Regions from separate parts of the Aquitalea magnusonii genome, predicted to be linked through region 1. Evidence: predicted binding sites of a transcription regulator. Region 1 holds the regulator's gene; each other region holds the start of a gene.
What was found. Region 1 encodes sigma-54, which starts transcription at its own class of promoters, with help from an activator protein. Its sites were predicted from a motif close to CTGGCACGCTTCATGCTT; they were not measured.

Region 1 (2,201 bases):
TCACCGCCGTACTGGAAATTGCCGGTTACAAAGGCGACAAGCTGGAACAGGAACTCAGCCTGCTGCTGGACGACCTCAACATCGCCCACCTGCGCGAAAGCAATGCGCTGGCGCTATCCGGCGGCGAAAGACGCCGGGTGGAGATTGCCCGTGTACTGGCCACCCGGCCACGCTTCATCCTGCTGGATGAACCTTTTGCCGGGGTGGATCCGATTGCCGTCATCGACATCCAGAAAATCATCACTTTCCTGCAACAGCGTGGCATCGGCGTACTGATTACCGACCACAACGTCCGGGAAACCCTGCGCATCTGCGACCGGGCCTACATCATCAGCGATGGCTCGGTGCTGGCATCCGGCAAGCCGGAAGAACTGGTCAACAACGAGAAAGTGCGCCAGGTTTACCTGGGTGAGCACTTCCACCTGTAAACCATGAAACAGTCACTACAGCTCCGGGTTTCACAGCAACTCACCCTCACTCCGCAACTGCAACAGTCGATCAAGCTGCTGCAGTTGTCCACGCTCGACCTGCAAACCGAGGTGGAGCGCTTCTTGCTGGACAATCCCATGCTGGAGCGCGGCGACGACCTGCCCGCAACAGACAGCCCCAGCAGCGAAACGGCCAGCAGCGGCGAAGAATCCACCACCCCGGCCTCCGACAGCAGTGATGGCGACAGCCACAGCGAGAGCAGCGGCGAACTGACCGACTGGGGTAGCGGCAGTCGCCGTAATGATGGCGACGATGAATTCGACCCCATGCTCAACGTCCCCTGCCCGGTCAGCCTGCGCGAACACCTGCTGGCGCAATTGGGAGAACTTACCCTCCCCACCCGCGATCAGGCCATCGTGCAGCTACTGATCGAAGAGCTGGACGACAACGGCTTTCTGAGCGTGGATCTGGAAGAGCTGGCCAGCAATCTGCCGCTGGAACTGGAACTGGAAAGCGACGAACTGATGGTCGGCTTGCGCCTGCTACAGCAATTCGACCCCGCCGGCATCGCTGCGCGCAGCCTTGCCGAATCGCTCAGCCTGCAACTGGACCGCCTGCCCCGGCAAGAGCCCGGCCATGCGCTGGCACGCAAGATTGTGGCCGAACACCTCACCTTGCTTGGCAACCGCGATTACACCCGCCTCAAGCGCATCCTGGGGGTGGATGACGACGCCATCCGCCAGGCCCAGCAACTGATTGCCAGACTCACCCCGCACCCTGCAGCCGGCTTTGGCGGCGAAGACGTACACTATGTCATTCCCGATGTCACCGTGCGCAAACGCCGTGGCCACTGGGTGGCAGAACTGAACAACGGGGCAGTGCCACGCCTGCGCGTCAATCAGCTATACGCACAGATGCTGTCGGAAAACCGCAGCGGCGCAGGAGAACTCACCGGTCGGCTGCAAGAAGCAAAATGGCTGGTCAAGAACATCCAGCAACGATTTGACACCATTCTGAAAGTGTCAGAAGCTATAGTCGAAAGACAGCAAGCGTTCTTTGAACACGGTGAAGTGGCCATGCGCCCGCTCATCCTGCGCGACATCGCAGACGAGCTGGGACTGCATGAATCCACGGTCTCACGCGTCACCACCCAGAAATACCTGCTCTGCCCGCGCGGCCTGTTTGAGCTGAAATACTTTTTTGGCAGCGCCCTGGAAACAGACAGCGGTGGCGAATGCTCGGCCACCGCCATCAAGGCCCACATCCGCCGCATGATTGATGGCGAGAACCCGGCCAAGCCACTTTCCGACAGCGCCATCGCCGATGAACTGGGCAAACAAGGCATACAGGTTGCAAGACGCACCGTTGCGAAGTATCGTGAAGCTATGCAGATACCGCCGGTCAATCTGCGCAAGGCACTGTGAAACACGCCTTGTAAGAATATCCGCTCGCCCGGCCGACCCGACCGGGCAGTCAACACAAGAAGGAGTTAGGGTATGAACCTCAAAGTAACCGGTCTCCACCTCGAAGTAACCCCGGCACTGCGTGAATTTCTGGAAAGCAAGCTGGAACGTATCACCCGCCATGTCGACCATGTGATCGACGTCACCGTCACGCTGTCGGTGGACAAGCTGGTGCAGAAAGCGGAAGTCAACGTTCACCTATCCGGCAAGGATATCCACGTAGAAGCCACCGACTCCGACATGTACGCTGCCATCGATGCGCTGATGGACAAGCTGGATCGACAGGTACTCAAGCACAAGGAAAAACAG
Region 2 (2,201 bases), 1.3 Mb from region 1:
TGCAGCCTGGAATTCACCGTAATGCAGCAGGGTGTAAGGGTCCTTGTTGGCCGATTCCGCCAGCGAGGCGGGCCACAGGCGGCGCTGTTCCAGCGTATAGCGCCGGGCTTCGGCCACCGCGCCTTCGGCAATGCCCAGATAGATATTGGTGAGGATGAGCTGGGCAATCAGCGGACGCAGGCAGGCGCGTGGTGTGGATAGCGGGCCGGGTTGCAGCAGCAGCTCGTCCGCCCCCACCCACACCTGCTCGAAACGGGCAGAGCCGCTATCGGTCTGGCGCTGGCCGATATTGTCCCAGTCCTGATGAATGTGGACGCCGGCCCGGCGGGTGGGGATCACGGCAATCAGCAAACCGCCCTGCCCGGCGCGCAAGGCCGAGGCCAGCAGCATGTCCGAATCGGTGGCGCCGGAGCAGAAGCTCTTGTCACCATGAAAGCGGTAACCGTCGCCATCCGGCGTGGCCAGCGTGCGGGTATCCAGCGGATTGAGCGCATTGCCCCAGAACCAGCGCTCGCGCACGGTCTGCTCGAACCAGGGCTGCCATTGGTCGGGCCGACCAAACAATTGGGCGGTGGCCAGCAACAAGTGCTGAAAGGCAAACACATGGGCCACCGAGCTATCCACCCGCGCCAGTTCGCGCACGATGTGCAAGGTGGTGCTCCAGCTCTCGCCCAGGCCGCCGAATTCGCGCGGAATGATCAGGCCAAGCAGCCCGCTGTCGCGCAGCGCATCGCGTTCGGCCTTGGGCGTGCCACCTTGCTGGTCACGCGCCACGGCGGTGCGGGCAAAACGGCCGGCCAGTTCGCGGGCAATGGCCAGCGGGCTGTCCGGAGCAAGGGGTTGGCTAGTCATGCAGCCTCCCGCCCTGGCGGTGCTGCTTGCGGCCAGATGAAACATTTTTGCTGCTGAATAAATGAATAAGCATGAGATTACCTGCGGCTGAAATTAAACCGGGTGCGGTTTTGCCAGACAGGCATTAGCAGATTGCATGCCAGGCAATTCAGCCTCATTCATGCTGAATCCGGCCAGTTATTGCTGCTGCAGCAGCAATTCATTCATCAGCGCTGCTGCGTGTACAGCAGCCAATAAACACGGTGCTGCAGCAGCAGCAGCACTCAAAAAACGGATATCGGCTGCCATCTGCCGCTAATTCGAATTCTGCATATATTCCTGATAAATCCTTGGTTTACAGCAGCTGATTGGCACGGTTAAAACTGTTGCCAATGTGTCAGATAGCACACCGTATAAAAGGATGAACGCTTGAACCTGCCTCACCACCTGCTGGCACCCTCGCCCAGCGCCAGCACTCCCGCCTCGGCCCTGCTGCTGGCGCAGCAACTGGCTGCCCAGTTTGCGGCTACCGCAGCAGAACGCGACCACGCCGGCGGCACGCCCAAGGCGGAACGCGACGCCATTCGCGCCAGCGGGCTGCTGGGCCTGTCCATTGCCAGCGAGCTGGGTGGCCTGGGTGCCAACTGGCAGCAAACCCTGCTGGTGGTGCGTGAATTTGCCAAGGCCGACAGTTCGGTGGCGCATGTGTTTGCCTTTCATCACCTGATGCTGGCCACAGTGGAGCTGTTCGGCCAGCCGGAACAATGGCAACCCTGGCATGAAATCACCACCCGGCAAAACTGGTTCTGGGGCAATGCCCTCAACCCGCTGGACGAGCGCACGGTATGCAAGCGCTTTGACGGCTGGCAGGAGTTTTCCGGGCAAAAAAGCTTCTGCTCCGGCGCGCTGGATTCGCAAATGCTGGTGGTTTCCGCCCGACAGCAGCACAGCGGGCAATTGGTGGTGGCGGCCATTCCCACTGGCCGCAGCGGCATCAGCGTGCAGCAGGACTGGAACAATATCGGCCAGCGCCAGACCGACAGCGGCAGCGTGAATTTTGAAAAAGTGCGTATCGAAAACAATGAAGTGCTGGCCAATCCCGGCCCGCTTACCACGCCGCGCTCCTGCCTGCGGCCACTGCTGGCGCAGCTGATTCTCACCAATATCTACCTGGGGATTGCCGAAGGCGCATTCGAGGAAGCCCGGCACTACACCTTGCACGAGGCGCGCCCCTGGCGGGCGGCTCAGGTGGACCACACCCACGAAGACCCATACATCCTTGGCCATTACGGCGAGTTCTGGGTGGGGCTGGAGAGCGTGCGCGCCCTCACCGACCGTGCCGGCAACAGCATGGTGGCCGCACTGGCACG
Region 3 (2,201 bases), 2.3 Mb from region 1:
AGGTCGTACAGTGCAACGCCGGTTTCGTCGCACGATGATTCGATTCCAAGTACCAGCATGATGGCTTTATAACGGGGCAATCTTTCCATTTTACCGGCTAATCTTTGTCTGCCCAAATCTGGAATGATAGTCTGTGCCGATCGGCGCTTCTGGCGCGCAACAAAATCAGGAAGGGACAGGTAGTGAAAGCAAGACTCAAATGGGTGGATGGCGTGTGTTTCATGGGCGAAAGCGGCAGTGGCCATGCGGTGGTGATGGACGGTGCGCCGGAAGGTGGTGGCCGTAATCTGGGCCCGCGGCCGATGGAACTGCTGTTGCTGGGAACCGCCGGCTGTACCAGTTATGACGTGATTTCCATCCTGAAAAAGTCGCGCCAGCAAGTGACCGACTGCTGGGTGGAAATGGAAGCCGAGCGCGCGGATACCGAACCCAAGGTGTTCACCAAGATTCATTTCCACTTTGTGGTGACTGGCCGCGAACTGAAGCCGGAAGTGGTGGAGCGTGCCATCAAGCTGTCGGCAGAAAAATACTGCTCGGCCTCCATCATGCTGGGCAAGACCGCCGACATCACCCACGACTTCGAGCTGCGTGAGAGCTGATGCCTGCTCCCGGCTCCCCCGGTGTCCGGTTCGGTAACACAAGACCGCCGCTGCCATCAGGTAGCGGCGGTCTTGTTTTTGCCGCTGGCGGCAGCCGCGGTGGCACAGCGGCAAAACTTGCCGCCCAGGCTGGCTGGCGCGGGGGGGCGCAGGGTGTGACCGGCTTGCGCCATCAATAAAATCAGGCTTCTAGGCGGATTGCTGCGGCTGGCATGATTCCTGCTAATGATCGGGACGCATTCAGGGAGAAACGGTCATGTTGGACAAGATTGGCAAGGAGTTCGATTTTCAGCAGCGGGCGCTGAATCTGCGCGCATACCGCCAGGAAGTCATTGCCAGCAATATTGCCAATGCCGACACCCCCAATTACAAAGCGGTGGATTTCGACTTCAAGCAGGCGCTGCAGTCGGCACAAGGCAGTCAGAACAAGCTGGCCTTGAATGTAACCGATGCGCGCCACTTGCCGGGCGATGCCGCCGGTGCCGCCGGCAAGCCCGCCGTGCAGTATCGCAATGCAGTACAGCAAAGCCTGGACGGTAACACCGTGGATATGGACGTGGAGCGTGCGGCTTTTGCGGATAACGCACTGCAATACCAGTCCACGCTCACTTTCCTGAGCAAGCGTATTTCCAGTCTGAATACCGCCATTACCGGTGGAGGTCAGTAAGCATGTCTCTTGCCAATATCTTTGCCATTTCCGGTTCCGCGCTCACCGCCCAGTCGATGCGACTTAACGTGGTGGCCAGTAATATCGCCAACGCGGAAAGCGCCACCAGCTCCACCGGGCAGCCCTACAAGGGCCGCCATGTGGTGTTTACCGCGCTGCCGGTGACAGCATCCCAGCCGCAGGTGGCGGGGGTGCGCGTGACTTCCATCGTGGAAGATCAGACGCCGCCGCGCCTGAAGTATGACCCCAGCAATCCTCTGGCGGACGAGAAGGGCTATGTCAACATGCCCAACGTCAATCCGGTCGAGGAAATGTCCGACATGATTTCCGCCTCGCGCTCGTATCAGACCAATGTGGAAATGATGAATACCGCCAAAACCCTCCTGCAGAAAACCCTGCAGCTGGGGCAGTGATGAAAGGCCAGCGCCATGACCAGCTCGGTTAATTCCTCGTCCAATCCGTATGCAGTACTCAACGGCAGCTCCAGCAGCAGTGGCACCAGTTCCACTACTTCCACCAATGCCAACAACGACACCAGTGCCAAAGGTATTCAGGACCGCTTCCTGAAACTGCTGGTTACCCAGTTGCAGGCACAGGACCCGATGAATCCGATGGATAACAGCCAGATCACCAGCCAGATGGCGCAGATCAGCCAGGTATCCGGCATGCAGACGCTGAACACCTCGATGCAGAGCCTGGTGCAGTCGCAAGCGGCCAACCAGTCGATGATGGCTGCCACCATGATAGGCAAGCAGGCGCTGGTGCCTGGCAATGCGCTCAACCTTAGCAGCGGCAGCTCGGTGCAAGGGGCGGTGAATCTCAGCGGCGCGGCAACCGATTACACCGTCAGCATCAAGGATGCCAATGGCACGGTGGTGGACACCCTCACGGTGAAGAGCCCCAGCAATGGCCTGAATACCTTCGACTGGGATGGC
Region 4 (2,201 bases), 2.0 Mb from region 1:
CCCACCATGGCCATCAGCGAGTTGATCGCCACCAGGCCGGAAATACCATCCAGACGCTGCGCGCTCATCACGTTAAAGCCGAACCAGCCGACAATCAAAATCCACGCCCCCAGTGCCAGAAACGGAATGGAAGAGGGCGGATGGGCGGAGATGCGGCCTTCCTTGCTGTAGCGGCCACGGCGCGCACCCAGATTCAGCACGGCAGCCAGGCCAATCCAGCCCCCCACCGCATGCACCACCACCGAACCGGCAAAGTCATGGAAGGGCTGGCCAAAGCTGTGGCTCAGCCAGTCCTGCACGCCGTAGTGGTTGTTCCAGGCAATGCCCTCGAAGAAGGGATACACCAGGCCTACCAGCAAAAAGGTGGCGGCAGATTGCGGGTGGAACTTGGCACGCTCGGCAATACCGCCGGACACGATGGCCGGAATGGCGGCGGCAAAGGTCAGCAGGAAGAAGAACTTCACCAGCTCATAACCATGGTGATCGGCGATATGGCGGGCATCACCCAGGAAGTTGACCCCGTAGGCCACGGTGTAACCGACAAAAAAGTAGGCAATGGCGGAGACGGCAAAGTCGGTGAGAATCTTCACCAGCGCGTTGACCTGGTTTTTCTTGCGCACGGTGCCCAGTTCCAGAAAGGCAAAACCGGCGTGCATGGCCAGGATCATGATGGCTCCTAGCAGCAGAAACAGTACGTCTGATGGTGCGTTGGCAGTTGGCATGGCGAGTCCCGTTGTTGTCGGCTTTTGTGTCCTCCTTAAAGCAAGGGCAGTGCCAGCTGGTGCAAAAGCGCACCAGCCTGGTTCCGCAATGCCCGGAAATGGCCGTTTCCAGCCCGCTTTTGGGGAAGGGCGGGGCGGTATTGCATGCTGCAAAACAGTGCAGATGCACCAAAAAGGTGTGTGCCGCTTATTTCGTGCCGCTGTTTGGTGCATTGGCGTGCGGTGGCGCTGGCGCAATGGCGCAGCGCTGCTGCATTTGCCGGTGCGGCATGCTGCTTGCCAACGATGGTTTGTCACAGCAGGGGTGGATAATCGGCACGTGCCGATGGGCGCGCCGCATGCACGGTTTGCCATGCTGCGGGAAGCTGCCGCCGCTATGGCAGTGGCACCGGGGGCAGGCTTCCTGCTTTTGCCGGCGGCGGATGCCGTGCCAGCGGCCTGTGTCCTGCGACAAAGCCGGCCGGTCGGCTTGGCTTCTGCCCTTGTTGCGGCAGGCTTTGGCCGGCGCATTGTTGCAGCGGGCTGCAAGTTGGCGCGAACGCCTGGCTGGCTAAGAAATTTCTGTAAAAAAATCCGGTGATAAGTTTGATAAGCAGCTACATTCAAAAATCAAACGGCAGATTGAAAAAAGAAAACCAAACGTGGCAACAAGAATACACAGCCTGCTTGCGGGGATAATCGGCTGCCTGTTGTGCTGCCAGCTTGCGCTGGCCAGGGACGTGCTGCGCGTACTGGCCTGGCCGGGTTATGCGGATCGGGATGTGGTGCAGGCATTTGAGCAGCGCTACCAGGCCAGCGTGGAAGTGACCTTTGTCGATTCCGACGAGGCACTGTGGGCGCACATGCATGCGCCCAATGGCCCGCGTTTTGACGTGGTGGCAGCCAACACCGCCGAAATGCAGCGTTATTATGCCGCCGGACTGCTCAAGCCGCTTGATCCAGCCTTGCTGCCCAATACCCGCCGCCAGTTGCCGCGCTTCCGGCAGTTGGCCGCCATTCCCGGCCTGCAGCAGCGGGGCCGGCTGTATGCCGTGCCGTATACCTATTCCACCATGGGCATCATCTACGACAAGCGCCAGTTTTCCCGGCCTCCCGATTCGATGAATGTGCTGTGGGACCGGCGCTATCGCCACAAGGTGCTGGATTTCAACAGCGGGCAGCACAATTTTTCCTTTGCCGCGCTGGCCAGCGGCATCAGCCAGCCATTCCAACTGTCGGCAGCCCAGCAAGCCATGCTGGTGCAGCGGCTGATTGCCCTGCGGCGCAATGTGCTGACCTATTACACCCTGCCGGAAGAAGCCAGCGAGCTGTTCATCCGCCATCGGATTGCCGTGATGTTTGGTAATTACGGCACCCAGCAGCTCAACTCCCTGCGCCAGGCCGGGGCCGATGTCGGCTATGCCATTCCGCGCGAAGGCGTGCTGGCCTGGCTGGACTGCTGGGCGATGACGGTTGCCGCGCGTAAGCCATTGCTGGCAC

Region 2: a site for sigma-54 is predicted at 978-995, ahead of DLM_RS07690 (acyl-CoA dehydrogenase family protein). Genes of this name have one in related genera too.
Region 3: a site for sigma-54 is predicted at 807-824, ahead of flgB (flagellar basal body rod protein FlgB). Genes of this name have one in related genera too.
Region 4: a site for sigma-54 is predicted at 761-778, ahead of DLM_RS14835 (ammonium transporter). Genes of this name have one in related genera too.

What each region holds. Positions count from the first base shown of each region.
Region 1 covers NZ_AP018823.1:247,080-249,280, reverse strand. Annotated here, with positions in the region: gene lptB (LPS export ABC transporter ATP-binding protein) at 1-428, shown strand, start outside; gene DLM_RS01260 (RNA polymerase factor sigma-54) at 432-1,853, shown strand; gene hpf (ribosome hibernation-promoting factor, HPF/YfiA family) at 1,926-2,201, shown strand, end outside.
Region 2 covers NZ_AP018823.1:1,590,555-1,592,755, reverse strand. Annotated here, with positions in the region: gene DLM_RS07690 (acyl-CoA dehydrogenase family protein) at 1-852, opposite strand, end outside; gene DLM_RS07685 (acyl-CoA dehydrogenase family protein) at 1,261-2,201, shown strand, end outside.
Region 3 covers NZ_AP018823.1:2,596,491-2,598,691, reverse strand. Annotated here, with positions in the region: gene tsaD (tRNA (adenosine(37)-N6)-threonylcarbamoyltransferase complex transferase subunit TsaD) at 1-59, opposite strand, end outside; gene DLM_RS12335 (OsmC family protein) at 183-599, shown strand; gene flgB (flagellar basal body rod protein FlgB) at 856-1,266, shown strand; gene flgC (flagellar basal body rod protein FlgC) at 1,269-1,679, shown strand; gene DLM_RS12320 (flagellar hook assembly protein FlgD) at 1,695-2,201, shown strand, end outside.
Region 4 covers NZ_AP018823.1:3,111,391-3,113,591, reverse strand. Annotated here, with positions in the region: gene DLM_RS14835 (ammonium transporter) at 1-722, opposite strand, end outside; gene DLM_RS14825 (extracellular solute-binding protein) at 1,364-2,201, shown strand, end outside.